3 regions of the Lactobacillus sp. XV31L genome follow, and region 3 is predicted to be linked to each of the others. Evidence: predicted binding sites of a transcription regulator. Region 3 holds the regulator's gene; each other region holds the start of a gene.
The links. The regulator Rex, encoded in region 3, represses fermentation and respiration genes when NADH is low (regulators of the CRP and FNR family bind a similar motif). The targets are predictions, from matches to a motif close to TTGTGAANTANTTCACAA.
Positions count from the first base shown of each region.

Region 1: pplA (extracellular electron transfer flavoprotein PplA) is a predicted target of Rex. The motif match lies at 2,120-2,137, and genes of this name have one in related genera.
Region 2: AC2JF7_RS00860 (FAD-binding protein) is a predicted target of Rex. The motif match lies at 3,013-3,030, and genes of this name have one in related genera.

Region 1 covers NZ_JBWXGC010000007.1:21,211-25,707, forward strand. Annotated here, with positions in the region: gene AC2JF7_RS05835 (FAD-dependent oxidoreductase) at 29-1,924, opposite strand; gene pplA (extracellular electron transfer flavoprotein PplA) at 2,181-3,101, shown strand; gene AC2JF7_RS05845 (FAD:protein FMN transferase) at 3,169-4,260, shown strand; gene AC2JF7_RS05850 (UbiA family prenyltransferase) at 4,284-4,497, shown strand, end outside.
Region 2 covers NZ_JBWXGC010000001.1:184,564-189,060, reverse strand. Annotated here, with positions in the region: gene AC2JF7_RS00875 (GMP reductase) at 1-126, opposite strand, end outside; gene AC2JF7_RS00870 (adenylosuccinate synthase) at 321-1,610, shown strand; gene purB (adenylosuccinate lyase) at 1,614-2,909, shown strand; gene AC2JF7_RS00860 (FAD-binding protein) at 3,080-3,226, shown strand; gene AC2JF7_RS00855 (FAD-binding protein) at 3,255-3,791, shown strand; gene AC2JF7_RS00850 (FMN-binding protein) at 3,772-4,497, shown strand, end outside.
Region 3 covers NZ_JBWXGC010000009.1:13,997-18,493, reverse strand. Annotated here, with positions in the region: gene AC2JF7_RS06870 (ABC-F family ATP-binding cassette domain-containing protein) at 1-1,762, opposite strand, end outside; gene AC2JF7_RS06865 (redox-sensing transcriptional repressor Rex) at 2,028-2,663, shown strand; gene groES (co-chaperone GroES) at 2,849-3,133, shown strand; gene groL (chaperonin GroEL) at 3,150-4,497, shown strand, end outside.

The sequences.
Region 1 (4,497 bases), on a different contig from region 3:
CTATAGGACTTTTAAAGAATTATCGCTACTAGTTTTTTATTCCATTTTTGTCCACATGATAAATCGATTTCAGTATGCCATACCGCCACTTAGTGGCCTTCTTTTCTAGCCATGGCACAAACCACATATCAAGACCAAACGCCCGGCCCGAACCGTTCATGATTGCAATAGCTGCAAAGATCATCCATACGTTCACCCAGTAATTCATCCCAGACAGGCAGAAAGTGGCTACCAGCACGGCACTCAAGCCCCCTGCTAGCCAGGTGCACAACCCCAGCACTAGCAAGATGCCTATAGCTATCTCCATACAAGTCATCACCTTTTGAGCAGCCAGCGCTGCTTCTTTATTAGGGATTAAAACTTTTGTGATTGCCTGCACCCAGCTTGGCATTTTATCAAATACCGGCATCGGTGAGTGACCAAAGTCATAGTTCAAAGAAAAGATTGTCGGTGCAGCGCTAGTTGCTGCCTTGCCGGTGGCAGCAGTTGTTGCAGCGGCTTTTTGCGAAGCTCCGCTAGTAGCAGCTTGCACTAACCAAGGGAAGTGCAGCTGCAATTTGTTGGTAAACCAGGAACCACTGCCCTGGACCTTATACCAGCAGTCAATTAACCACATCATGCCCAAATAAATACGCAATGGAACTGTCCATAAGACATTGCCGTAACGGTTAAGGTTGCCGCGCCACATCGTCTGTCTCTTAGTCCGGAACCACTTGTCCATAACAAATTGGAAGAGGTAGTAACCTGAATAAATTTCCATGAAATAGATCATGTCAACCAGATCTTTGATCAAGACGGCAAAGAACCCACTAAGGTGGAAAATATTGGCTAAGGAGGCCACGCCCCATTTAGGCCCAAGCGAGATCATGAAGCCGGCATAACTGGCACTGAACTTCACTGGTTCCCCACCATCAATCTGGCTGAGGATGTTCTTCATTGCACACTTGCCCGCAGCTTCTGCACACTGCACTATTTGTGGTTCACCGCGACCAGTGCCGTCTGCATCATACATAGCAACGTCACCAATGACATAAACATGAGGATCAGTCGGGATTTGTGAATATTCATTAACCACGATCCGACCGGCACGGGCAGTCTCAAAGCCAAAGTCCTTAGCGGCATCATTAGCCTTCACGCCTGCAGTCCAGATTAAGGTCCTGGTTGGAAATGAAGTTCCTCCCTTAATATCGATGTGGTCCTCATGAACGCCAACCACACCCGTATTAGTTCTGATATCAACGCCATGTTTGATAAGGTATTCTTTAGCCTTGTCAGCATTAGGTCGGTCAAGCATATTCATGACGGTTGGCGCCATTTCCATCATTGTGACTTTCATTTCGTCTTTTTCAATGTGGTATTTTTGGGCAAGTGTTTGACGCCAGGCATTCAATTCACCAGCCGTCTCCGTTCCGGAAAAGCCGGTACCAACGATTGTAAAGGTGAGATATTGGGCTCGTTTTTCAGGGTCGCGTTCTTTTGCTCCAAGACGGACCATTTCATCAATATGGTCGCGCAGCTTAGTAGCATCATCCATGCTAGCCAGGGTATAGCCATACTCTTTAACGCCTGGCGTGCCAAAGTCATTGGGTTGTGAACCGATTGCTAACACAACATAGTCATAAGGGTAAACGCCATTGTCGCCTACGACCTGCTTGGCAGTTTGATCAATCTTAGTCACGTTATCAGTCACAACATCAACATTTTTCCGCCGTGAAAACAAGCGCTGCAAGTCAAATTGCAAAGTCTTGGGTTCCGTTCTGTCAACTGCCACCTCGTGCAGCAGCGTTACCATCGTCATGTAGGGTTCCTTGTCAATGAGCGTAATCTTGATATCCTTACGCCTTTTTAGTTTTTTAGCGAGATGCTTGGTAGTATAGAGCCCCGCAAAGCCTCCGCCAATCACGACAATATTTGTTTCAGCCACTTTTTAACACCCTTTCAATAATAATCGCTTTCTATAACGTACATTATACTAGATTTTTGACACATGGTAAAGTAGCAACTTTCACAATATGATAAGATGTTCGTCCTGTAATTCGCTTTCTATGCTATTAATAAAAGGATTATCAATTTGACCCTAGCTGTTGCATAAAGCTTACAGGTATTTTATAATCTAATTAAGTGAATGTTTACACAATTGTTTTGCTGTTAATTCTATTAATCAAGGAGATAGTGACATTATGAAAAATAACAAATTTATTTACCATGCCGGTATGCTTGCTCTTTCTGCTTTATTGCTCAGTGCATGCTCCACAACTGCTAGCAAGAACTCTTCAAGCAGTTCTTCCAAGTCCAAGGTAAGCACGGTGACTAAGAAAAAGACTGGCAAGCAAGTTGCAGGTGCCAAGTTGCAAGATGGCACTTACAAGCTCGCAGAAGACAACTATTTTAATGGTTACCGGGTTAAGATGGCAATGACTGTCAAGAATGGCAAGGTGACTAACACAAGTTATGACTACGTCAATAAAGACGGTAAGTCCAAGGCTAAAGACGCCAAGTACGAATCACAGATGAAGAAGTATTCTAAAGAAAAAATTGGACCAAAAGAATACATTCCTGCATTGCAAAAGTCTTTTGCTGCAAATGGTGCCAACGCAAGTGCCATTCAAGTTGTTTCTGGTGCTACTAGTTCAAGTATGACAATGAAAAACTATGTCAACCAGTTAACTCAAGCTGCCCAAAAAGGTGACACGTCAACTATTCATATCAATAATGACAAGAAGATGAAGGACGGCACATACAAGCTGGAAGAACAAAATTACAGTCACGGCTACCGGCAAACTTACACAATGGTAGTCAAAAATGGCAAGATTAGCGACTTTAAGTACGACCAAGTAAACAAGAAGGGCGTTTCCAAGACTAAGAACGCTGGCTACGAAAAACAAATGAAGAAGATTACCAAGACCGGTCCTAAGGAATACATTCCAAAACTAGAAAAAGAATTCCTCAAGTCTAATGGCAACATGGAAAAGGTCCAGGTAGTCTCAGGTGCCACTGAATCCTCCCACTCATTTATTGCTTATGCAGAACAACTAATCAATGCTGCTCAAAAGGGTGACACTTCAACCATTAAGGTTGACAATATTGTATATCAAGAATAAAAATAACAATAAGTAACCAAAAAAAGAGTGACATAATCGCCGCTCCTTTTTTATTAGGAGATTTAGCATGATTAAGCGAATTCATAAGCCCTTGTTACTAATTGAACTGCTATTAGCAGAACTAGCCCTTGCAGCTTGTTCCATTCAAAGTCAGCACTCTGCAAGACCCAAGACCGAACTCACCACAACGCCAACTTCAGATACCAGGTTCATGATGGGAACAGTCTGCACGATCAAGATTTATAACAAGCACAAGAAGTCCGCACTTGAAGCTGGCTTTAACCGACTCAAAGTGCTTGCCCACGAAACCACAGTCAACCAAAAGGGCAGTGAAATTGATAAGATCAACAAGTATGCCGGAGTTCACCCGGTTAAGGTTAGCCCCACCATCTACCGCATGTGCAAAGATGCCCACTACTATAGCAAGATTTCCGCTGGCACATTTGACTTAACCATTGGGCCTATCACCAGCCTGTGGCGCATTGGCTTTCCTGATGCCCACAAGCCTAAAGACAGCACTATTAAGAAGCGCTTACCCCTAGTTAATTACCATAATGTAGTCTTTAACAAGCACAAGCAAACGGTCTTTCTTAAAAAGCGGGGCATGATGCTTGACCTTGGGGGTATGGCCAAGGGGTTTATCTCTGATGAAATTATGAAGGTGCTTAAAGCCCATGGCGTAGCCAATGCAATCATTGACTTAGGTGGCAACGTTTATGTACTGGGTGTTTCGCCAACCAACAAGGGAGACTGGTCAGTTGGCATCCAGGATCCCAAGGCAGGTCGCGGCACCGCAATTGGAGAACTTCCCGAGCGCAATGCCACTGCAGTTACATCTGGCATCTACGAGCGTTACCTAAAAGTTGGCAACAAGGTGTACAGTCACTTAATGGATCCCAAGACTGGTTATCCCTGCCAAAACAACTTATTAAGCGTCACAATCATTGCCAGGCTTTCAACTACTGGAGACGGCATTTCTACAGCCGTTTTCAACCGTGGTCTAGACAAAGGCTACCGGTATGTTGAGAACAAGCCTGGTACAGAAGCAATCTTTATCACTAATGATAAAAAAGTTTATCTTACCTCTGGTTTGAAAAATAAGTTTAAATTATTTTCAGATAGTGGCTACAAGCTGGCAAAGCTAACGACTGCAAAATAGCTTCAACCTACTTTGTTTGATCAATGAAAAGAGGAAATATAATGGAAGCCAAAAAGAAATATAATCGGTTAACAATGACTGATTTCTTAGAATTAGTGCGACTCAATGCTAAGTTAGCTAGTCTGATGCCGTATTTATTTGGGGTGCTATTTGCCTATTTTTATTTTCATACCTTTAACTGGCAAAATTCGCTAATTTACTTGATTGCCCAAAGTGCGATTGCCCTCTTTGTTACTG
Region 2 (4,497 bases), on a different contig from region 3:
CCTGAATGTTCGTGTTCCAAGCCATACACTAGTGTCTGCGTCATGACGGCTTTTAATGATGCCTTTGCTGGGAATAAGTTGAATATCGTCATAATCAAAAGCTTCTACGTTAAAATAATTACTCATAGACAGGTCGACTCCTAAATATAAATCTTTTGTAGCGATGTAACTATAATGGATATCATCATACTTGTCAACTATAAAATCGAACTATAAAATTAAATATTACAAAAATAATTCGTGTTTAAGTTTGACTGCATACACTTAAATTGCTAGACTAGTTACGTGATATTTAGAAAATTCTATGAGGTGAAGAGAAAATGACAGCAGTAGCAGTGGTTGGAAGCCAATGGGGCGACGAGGGCAAAGGCAAGATTACCGACTTTTTGAGCAAGGATGCTGCTTATGCAGTGCGAGCAAATGGTGGCAACAATGCCGGACATACCATTGAAATGGATGGCAAGACCTTTAAGATGCGCTTGACGCCATCGGGAATTTTTGCCTCTAGCAAGGGTGCAGTGATTGGTAACGGGGTTGTTATTAATCCCGAAGTTCTGCTTGGTGAGCTGACTAATTTAAAGCAAAATGGAATTGAGACTAACACGCTCCGAATTTCCAATCGGGCGCACATTATCATGCCCTACCATATCTTGCTGGACGAGTATCAGGAAAAGGCAAAGGGAGCCAGCAAGATTGGCACAACCAAGAATGGCATTGGGCCAGCATATATGGACAAGGCTTCAAGAAGCGGCATCCGTGTTTGCGATTTGCTAGAAGAGGATACTTTTGCTGCTAAGTTGCGTGCTAATCTTGAAGAAAAGAATGAATTGTTCACCAAGGTGTATGGAAAGGCTGCACTTAACTTTGATGATATCTTTGCCAAGTACTATGAATATGGTCAAAAGTTGAAGCAGTACGTGACCGACACTTCGCTACTTGTTAGTACGGCTCTAGATCATGATGAGCATGTCCTCTTTGAAGGGGCACAAGGCATTATGCTGGATATTGATGAGGGGACCTATCCCTTTGTGACGTCATCAAACACAATTTCTGGTGGAATTGCCAGCGGCATTGGCATCGGTGCCAACCAGCTGCATACCGTGATTGGTGTCTGCAAAGCATATACAACTCGTGTTGGTGCAGGTCCTTTTCCAACTGAATTACTTAATGATACAGGTGACCGTATTCGTGAAACCGCCCATGAATATGGTACAGTTACTGGTCGTCCGCGCCGGGTGGGGTGGTTTGATGCTGTTGCTTTGCGGCATGCCAAGCGGGTTGCTGGTATTAACGCATTAAGCCTTAACTTGCTTGACATTTTTAGTGGTTTTGAAACGGTCAAAATTGCCACGGCATACGAGTTGGATGGTCAGAAGATTGACTATTATCCAGCCAGCTTGAAGGAGTTAAATCGGTGCAAGCCAGTTTATGAAGAGTTGCCCGCTTGGAAAGAAGACATTACCGGGGCTAAGTCATGGTCAGATTTGCCAGAGAATGCGCAAAAATTCTTGCAGCGCATCTCAGACATAGTTGGTGTGCCGCTTGTAACGGTATCAATTGGTCCGGATCGTGAGCAAACAATTGTTTTGCAAAATCCATGGGAGATGTAGACAATGCTAGAGCGATACACGCGTCCTGAAATGGGCCAGGTCTGGACAGATGAAAATAAGTATGCCGCTTGGCTGAAAGTAGAAGTTGCAGCGGTTAATGCATGGAGCGAGCTAGGCGAGATACCCCAAGAAGACGCTGCTAAAATTGCCCACAACGCCAGTTTTACGGCTGCCCGTGTTGCTGAACTGGAAGAAGAAACGCACCATGACGTCGTTGCCTTTACCCGAACGATTTCTGAGAGCTTGGGTCCAGAGAAAAAATGGGTCCACTTTGGCCTTACTTCAACTGATGTGGTTGATACGGCTCAGGGTTATCTGCTCAAACAAGCCGATGCCATTATTAGGCAAGACTTGCGCCAGTTGAAGAAAACGATTGCTGCCCAAGCTCTTAAGTACAAAAACACGCTCGAAATGGGCCGCACTCATGGCGTTCAAGCTGAGCCAACCACTTTTGGTCTAAAGCTGGCCCGCTGGTATGCGGAGATAAGTCGTGATATTGACCGTTTTGAACATGCAGCGCGCGGCGTTGAATCAGGGAAAATCTCTGGAGCCGTTGGCACCTTTGCTAATGTCCCACCAGAAGTTGAGACTATTGTATTGAAACAGTTGGGCTTAACCAAGCAGCCGATTACCAGTCAAGTCTTACCGCGAGATCTGCACGCAGAATATATCGCTACTTTGGCGCTAATTGCGACAAGTATTGAAAATTGGGCAACAGAGATTCGCAACTTGCAGCGCTCAGAAATTCACGAGGTAGAAGAACATTTTCGCTCTGGCCAAAAGGGCTCATCTGCAATGCCACATAAGCGCAATCCAATCGGCTGCGAGAATTTATGCGGTATGGCTCGCATTATGCGTGGTCACATTGTTACGGCTTATGAAGATGTTACTCTGTGGCACGAGCGAGATATTTCTCATTCCAGTGCAGAACGAATTGTTTTGCCTGATGCCACCGTTGGCATCGATTACATGCTTGCGCGCATTGACCGCATCTTGGCTAATCTGGATGTTTTCCCTGAAACCATGCGCAAGAATATGGACAAGACATATGGTCTAATTTATTCACAGCGCGTGCTGCTTAAGCTGATTGATGAAGCATGTTTGAGCCGCGAGGAAGCCTATGATATGATCCAAAAATTAACGGCTAAGGCATGGGATGAAGGGACTTCTTTTAGAAAGTTGGTTGAAGACAGCACAATCATGAATTACTTGTCCGAAGATGATGTCGCCGATGCCTTTGATTACCATTATCACTTGCGTCATGTTGATGAAATTTTCCATCAAGTTGGCCTCGAGTAATTAACTAAGTAAAGTCGCTTACCGAAAAAGGTGGACGACTTTTTGCATGCAAAGAAGCTGTATTTAAAAATATTCTCTGTATATAATTCTAATGTAAGCGCTTATGTGATAAAATTAACATATAAAAGTACGGTAGTTATAATTTTGCTAAATATAAGGAGATACATGCAATGATCGTAAACAAAAATACAAATTATGATGCAAGCTATGATGTCATTGTCCTTGGCTTTGGTGGGGCCGGTGCTACGGCTGCCCGCTTTGCTGCTGACAATGGTGCCAAAGTATTAATCGTCGATTCTGCCCCCCGAAGGACATGAAGGCGGCAATACTAGGTATGCAGGGGAATTGGTAGGTTATAGCAGCAGTGAATCCGACTACCGACAGTACTATGAACATTTAGCACAACATTTTGAAATTGATCCAGAAGTTGAAGATGTTGTTGTTCATGGCATAGCGCATATGAAAGAATACTTTAAAAAGTATTTGGGAGTTAGTCAACCATTTAGCTATAAAACAATTTTAGGTCTGCCTGATGATGCAGTAATTGCAGATCATTCCAATCTGCCAGGAGCTAAAAGCTACGATATGATTACGTTAAAACCAGGCATTTTTGACGCTGCCTTATGGAATACTTTAAGGCAAAATGTGCTTGATCGCAGCGATCAAATTGATGTTTGGTATTCTTCACCAGTTGTCCACTTGTTGCAAGCACCTAACCGTAAGGTAGTTGGTGCTCAAATTGAACGTGACCACACCTTGTTGAATATTTTTGCTAAGAACGGCGTGGTGCTAGCAACAGGCGGACTTGAAAATAATCAACAAATGATTCAGGACTATATTGGCTCACACAAGTTGGTACCGGTTGGTTCGCTGTACAAATAAGGGTAAGGGCATTGACTTAGCTCATGAAGCTGGAGCTGATATGTGGCACATGTCGATGTATGCTTCTGGTGGCTTTCAGCAGAGTTTTGCCTTCTATGAGCCAGACATGAAGCGTGCCCCGTTTTATATGGGCAATCCGGTCTTTAATACTGGCAGCATCTTTACTGTTGGTGATGATGGTACGCGTTACTTCAAAGAAGACCAGCCAGCTCGGGAAGGTTATGTTGAAAATCATGGTTCGTGGTATAAACCGCTTAACCCAATTAAGCCATATCTTATCTTTGACCAAAAGAAGTATGACGAGATCAGTCAAATTGACACCTTCCCTGATAATAAGGCACTCAACTCTGTGGTCAAGGCTGCTTCTGTCAGTGAGCTAGCAGAAAAGATTGACGTCACAACAGAAAAATTGCAGGGTACCATTGATGAATTCAACTTCTTTGCCGACCAAAAGCATGATTATGCCTTCCACCGTGCACCAGAAACCCTGAGTGAATTTTCTGAAAGTGGCCCATATTATGCCATTCCGTTGGTGCAGACAATTGGTTGGTCCGAAGCTGGTCCAAGAAGAAATGCCCACGCTGAAATTCTTAACCCAGACCGGAAACCAATTCCACACTTGTATGGTGCCGGCGAGCTTGGTAGCAACATGGCAAACTTGTATCAAGGCGGCTCGGACTTGGCCGACTGCCTAATCTTTGGTAAA
Region 3 (4,497 bases):
CTTGTTCAAGTTGGTCGATCTTGGCTTCAAGATCATCAACGGCCCGTTCCAACTTGCGCTTTTGCGAATCACGCTGCTTTTGCTCCTGGTAGGATAGTTTGGTCGTCTTTTCCCCTGATGGATTCGTAGCTATCGAAGAAGCTTCAGCCGTGCTGGCAGCATTTTCGCGCTTGTTTTTTTCTTCCAAGTAGTAAGTATAGTCACCGTCGTACACTTGGGCAGATCCATCTTTAACTTCGACAATCTTGTTGGCTAATTGGTCGATAAAGTAGCGGTCATGAGAGACAAAGAGCAGGGTGCCGTCAAACTTCTGCAGTGCCTGCTCTAAGACCTCTTTGGCTTCAAGGTCTAAGTGGTTGGTGGGCTCGTCCATCAATAAAAAGTTGTTGTGTTCCAGCGCTAAAACGATCAGTGTCAACCGAGCCTTTTGGCCCCCAGATAGTTGTCCGACAGTCTTGTCAATGTCCTTGGCCGTAAACAGGAAACTAGCCAAAATTGACCGCACATCTTTTTCGGGCATCATTTTGTGGCGGTCCCAAATCGTGTCTAATACGGTTTTACCAGGTTGCAATAGCTGAAGCTCCTGGTCGTAGTAGCCGATATCCAAAGAGGCACCATACTTAATGGATCCACCTTTAGGAGTTAGCTTTTTCATAATAGTTTTAAGCAGGGTTGACTTCCCAATGCCGTTGGCACCGATAACGGCAACCCGGTCGCCCTTGTTGACCTGCAAAGAAATATCTTGCACCATCGTCTTGTTAGGGTAGCCGATGGTCAAGTCATGCAGGATCAGTACCTCCTTGCCTGACGGTCGTTCACTTGCAAAATTGATCCGCACCTTGTTTTTATGTTTGGGTGGCGTAATTCGCTCAATTTTTTCCAGTTGCTTGCGCCGACTTTGGGCCCGTTTAGTTGTTGTGGCCCGGACGATATTTTTCTGGATGAATTCTTCATCTTTTTTAATTTTTTCTTGCTGCTTTTCGAAGGCTTCTTCCTGTTGGCGGTCGCGCAATTCGCGCTCTTTTACGTAGTCAGAGTAGTTGCCCTTAAAGGCAGTCAAGTGACCAAACTGCAATTCGAAAATCTGCGTGGCCAGGTGGTCCAAAAAGTACTGGTCGTGTGATACTACCAAGATGGCACCTGTATAACTTTTAAGGAAGTTTTCTAGCCAGTCCAGCGTGTCCATGTCCAAGTAGTTGGTTGGTTCATCAAGCAAGAGCAGGGGTGGCTTGCGCAATAAGAGTTTGACAAAGGCCAGGCGAGTTTTTTCACCGCCTGAAAGGCTGCCAATAATCTTGGTCCACGTGCTTGAAGGAAAGTTAAAGCCATTCAAAATACTCTTGATATCAGCCTGATAAGTATAACCGCCTTCTTCTTCGAAGCTGAACTGCATTTGGTCGTATTGCTTGAGCAAGGCCCGGTCTTCGGGATGGTCTGCAATTGACTGCTGCATCTGGGCCAGCTTTTTCCCCATGTTGATGATAGGAGCAAAAACACTCTCCATTTCATCCCAAATACTGTTCTCTTCGTTTAAGCCATTTTCCTGGGCAATGTAGCCAACAGCGGTATCCTTGTTAACAGTAAATTCTCCGTGCGTGGCCTCTTCTTCGCCAGTCATAATTTTGAGCAGGGTAGTCTTGCCTACCCCGTTTGGTCCTACTAATCCAATGCGTGCGTTTGCTGCAATTGAAAAATTGACGTGACTAAAGAGTGTGTTAGCCCCAAATTGTTTTTCTAAGTCGTGTCCTTGTGCAATTATCATATTTTTTCACCTAGTGACCATTTTAGCATACGAAAGGGAAAAGCTGGAATAGATTCCCAGCCTGCTCGCTGGTTTGTTGTTTTCCTATATTAAGTCAGGCATCCTTACTGGGTTACAATAATAAAGTCAATTATACAAGACCATAACATTATGATAAAATTTGATAGATTGTGAAAAAAATATTTGCATATCTTGCTAAAATGTAGGTAGAATAATACTGATTGATGAACAAATCACAAGAACAAATTTGGAGGCTCTTTAAAAAATGGAAAAAATAAAAATACCCACGGCAACGGCCAAACGGTTACCACTTTATTACCGTTATCTGATCATCTTGAATGAAGCGGGCAAAGAAAAAGTTTCTTCAACTGAATTATCAGAGGCAGTTCAGGTTGATAGTGCTTCGATTCGGCGCGACTTCTCATACTTTGGTGCTTTAGGCAAGCGTGGGTATGGTTATGATGTAAAGAGTTTGCTTTCCTTTTTTAAAAAGATTCTGAACCAGGATACTTTGACCAATGTGGCTCTGGTAGGTGTGGGCAACTTAGGTCATGCCCTGCTTAACTACAATTTTAAGCGTAGCAACAATATTCGCATTTCCTGTGCTTTTGATATAGATCCTAAAATTACGGGTAAAATTCTGAGCGGCGTTCCCGTTTATGAGATGAGCGAGCTCAAGACCCAGCTGAGTGACCAACAGATTTCAATTGCCATCCTCACCGTCCCGGCTGACACTGCCCAGAGCACTGCTGATGAAATGATTGAGTCTGGCATTAGGGGAATTATGAACTTCACGCCGATTAGACTTTCAGCGCCGACTGGCGTGCGGATTCAAAATGTTGACCTGGCCACCGAGCTCCAAACTCTGATCTACTTTCTTGACAGTGACAAAAGCAAATAGCAAGACCTTTTAAAAAACCGCCAATATTAAGAAAAAAGCAAATTAGCACTTTAACTAAAAAAGTGCTAATTTTTTCTTGCATTTTTAGCGCAAAGGGGTTATTATCTTAATTGTAAGTTAGCACTTGGCAAATATGAGTGCTAACAGTTGACAAAAAAATATTTCAATAATTAGGAGGGACAAACGTGTTACAACCAATAGGTGATCGCGTGATCGTTAAAGTTAAAGATGAAGAAGAAAAGACCGTAGGCGGAATCGTCCTTGCTTCTAATGCTAAACAAAAACCAACCGAGGGCGAAATTATCGCTGTTGGTGAAGGAACTTATGCTGAAAATGGCAACAAGATCCCAATGACTGTGAAGAAGGGTGACGTTGTTCTTTACGATAAGTACTCTGGCACTGACGTTAAGTATGATGGTGAGAAGTACTTAGTCCTTCATGAAAAAGACATTCTAGCAATCGTTAAGTAATTAGGGAGCAGATAAAATGGCAAAAGATATTAAATTTTCAGAGAAAGCAAGACGTTCTTTATTAAAGGGTGTTGATAAGTTAGCTGACACTGTTAAGGCCACAATTGGTCCTAAGGGCAGAAACGTTGTTTTGGAGCAATCTTACGGCAATCCAGACATCACTAACGATGGTGTGACTATTGCTAAGGCAATTGAACTTAAGGACCACTACGAGAACATGGGCGCCAAGTTGGTTGCCGAAGCTGCACAAAAGACCAATGATATTGCCGGTGACGGGACTACGACTGCAGTTGTATTAACCCAAGCAATTATCCGTGAAGGCATGAAGAATGTTACTGCCGGTGCCAACCCAGTGGGCGTTCGCCGCGGAATTGAGAAGGCCACTAAAGCCGTGACGGATGAATTGCACAAGATTAGCCACACGGTTTCATCCAAGGATCAAATTGCCCAAGTTGCTTCTGTTTCTTCAGCTTCCAAAGAAGTTGGCGACTTGATTGCTGACGCAATGGAGAAGGTGGGCAACGACGGTGTGATTACAATTGAAGATTCCCGTGGAATCGAAACTGAACTGTCTGTAGTTGAAGGGATGCAGTTTGATCGCGGTTACCTGTCACAATACATGGTAACTGACAACGACAAAATGGAAGCAGACTTGGATAATCCTTACGTTTTAATCACTGACAAGAAGATTTCCAACATTCAAGACATTTTGCCACTCTTGCAAGAAATTGTTCAACAAGGCAAGTCATTACTTATTATTGCTGACGATGTTTCGGGCGAAGCTCTGCCAACTCTGGTATTGAACAAGATCCGTGGAACCTTTAACGTTGTTGCTGTTAAGGCTCCAGGCTTTGGCGACCGGCGCAAGGAACAATTGCAAGATATTGCTGCTTTGACTGGTGGTACAGTTATTACGGAAGACTTAGGTCTTGAACTTAAGGACACCAAGATTGATCAATTAGGTCAAGCACGTCGTATCACCATTACCAAGGACTCCACAACTATTGTTGATGGTGCTGGTTCTGATGAAGCAATCAAAGATCGTGAAGATTCAATCAGAAAGCAGATTGAAGAAACCACTTCAGACTTTGACAAGAAGAAGCTGCAAGAACGCCTGGCCAAGTTAACTGGTGGCGTAGCAGTTATCCACGTTGGTGCCGCTACTGAAACTGAACTTAAGGAACGCCGTTACCGGATTGAAGACGCTTTGAATTCAACTCGGGCTGCCGTTGATGAAGGCTATGTTGCCGGTGGTGGTACTGCTTTGATCAATGTAATGGACGTTGTTAAGAACCTCAAAGGTGACAATAGCGATGAACAAACAGGTATCAACATTGTTCTCCATGCCTTGACTGCTCCAGTTC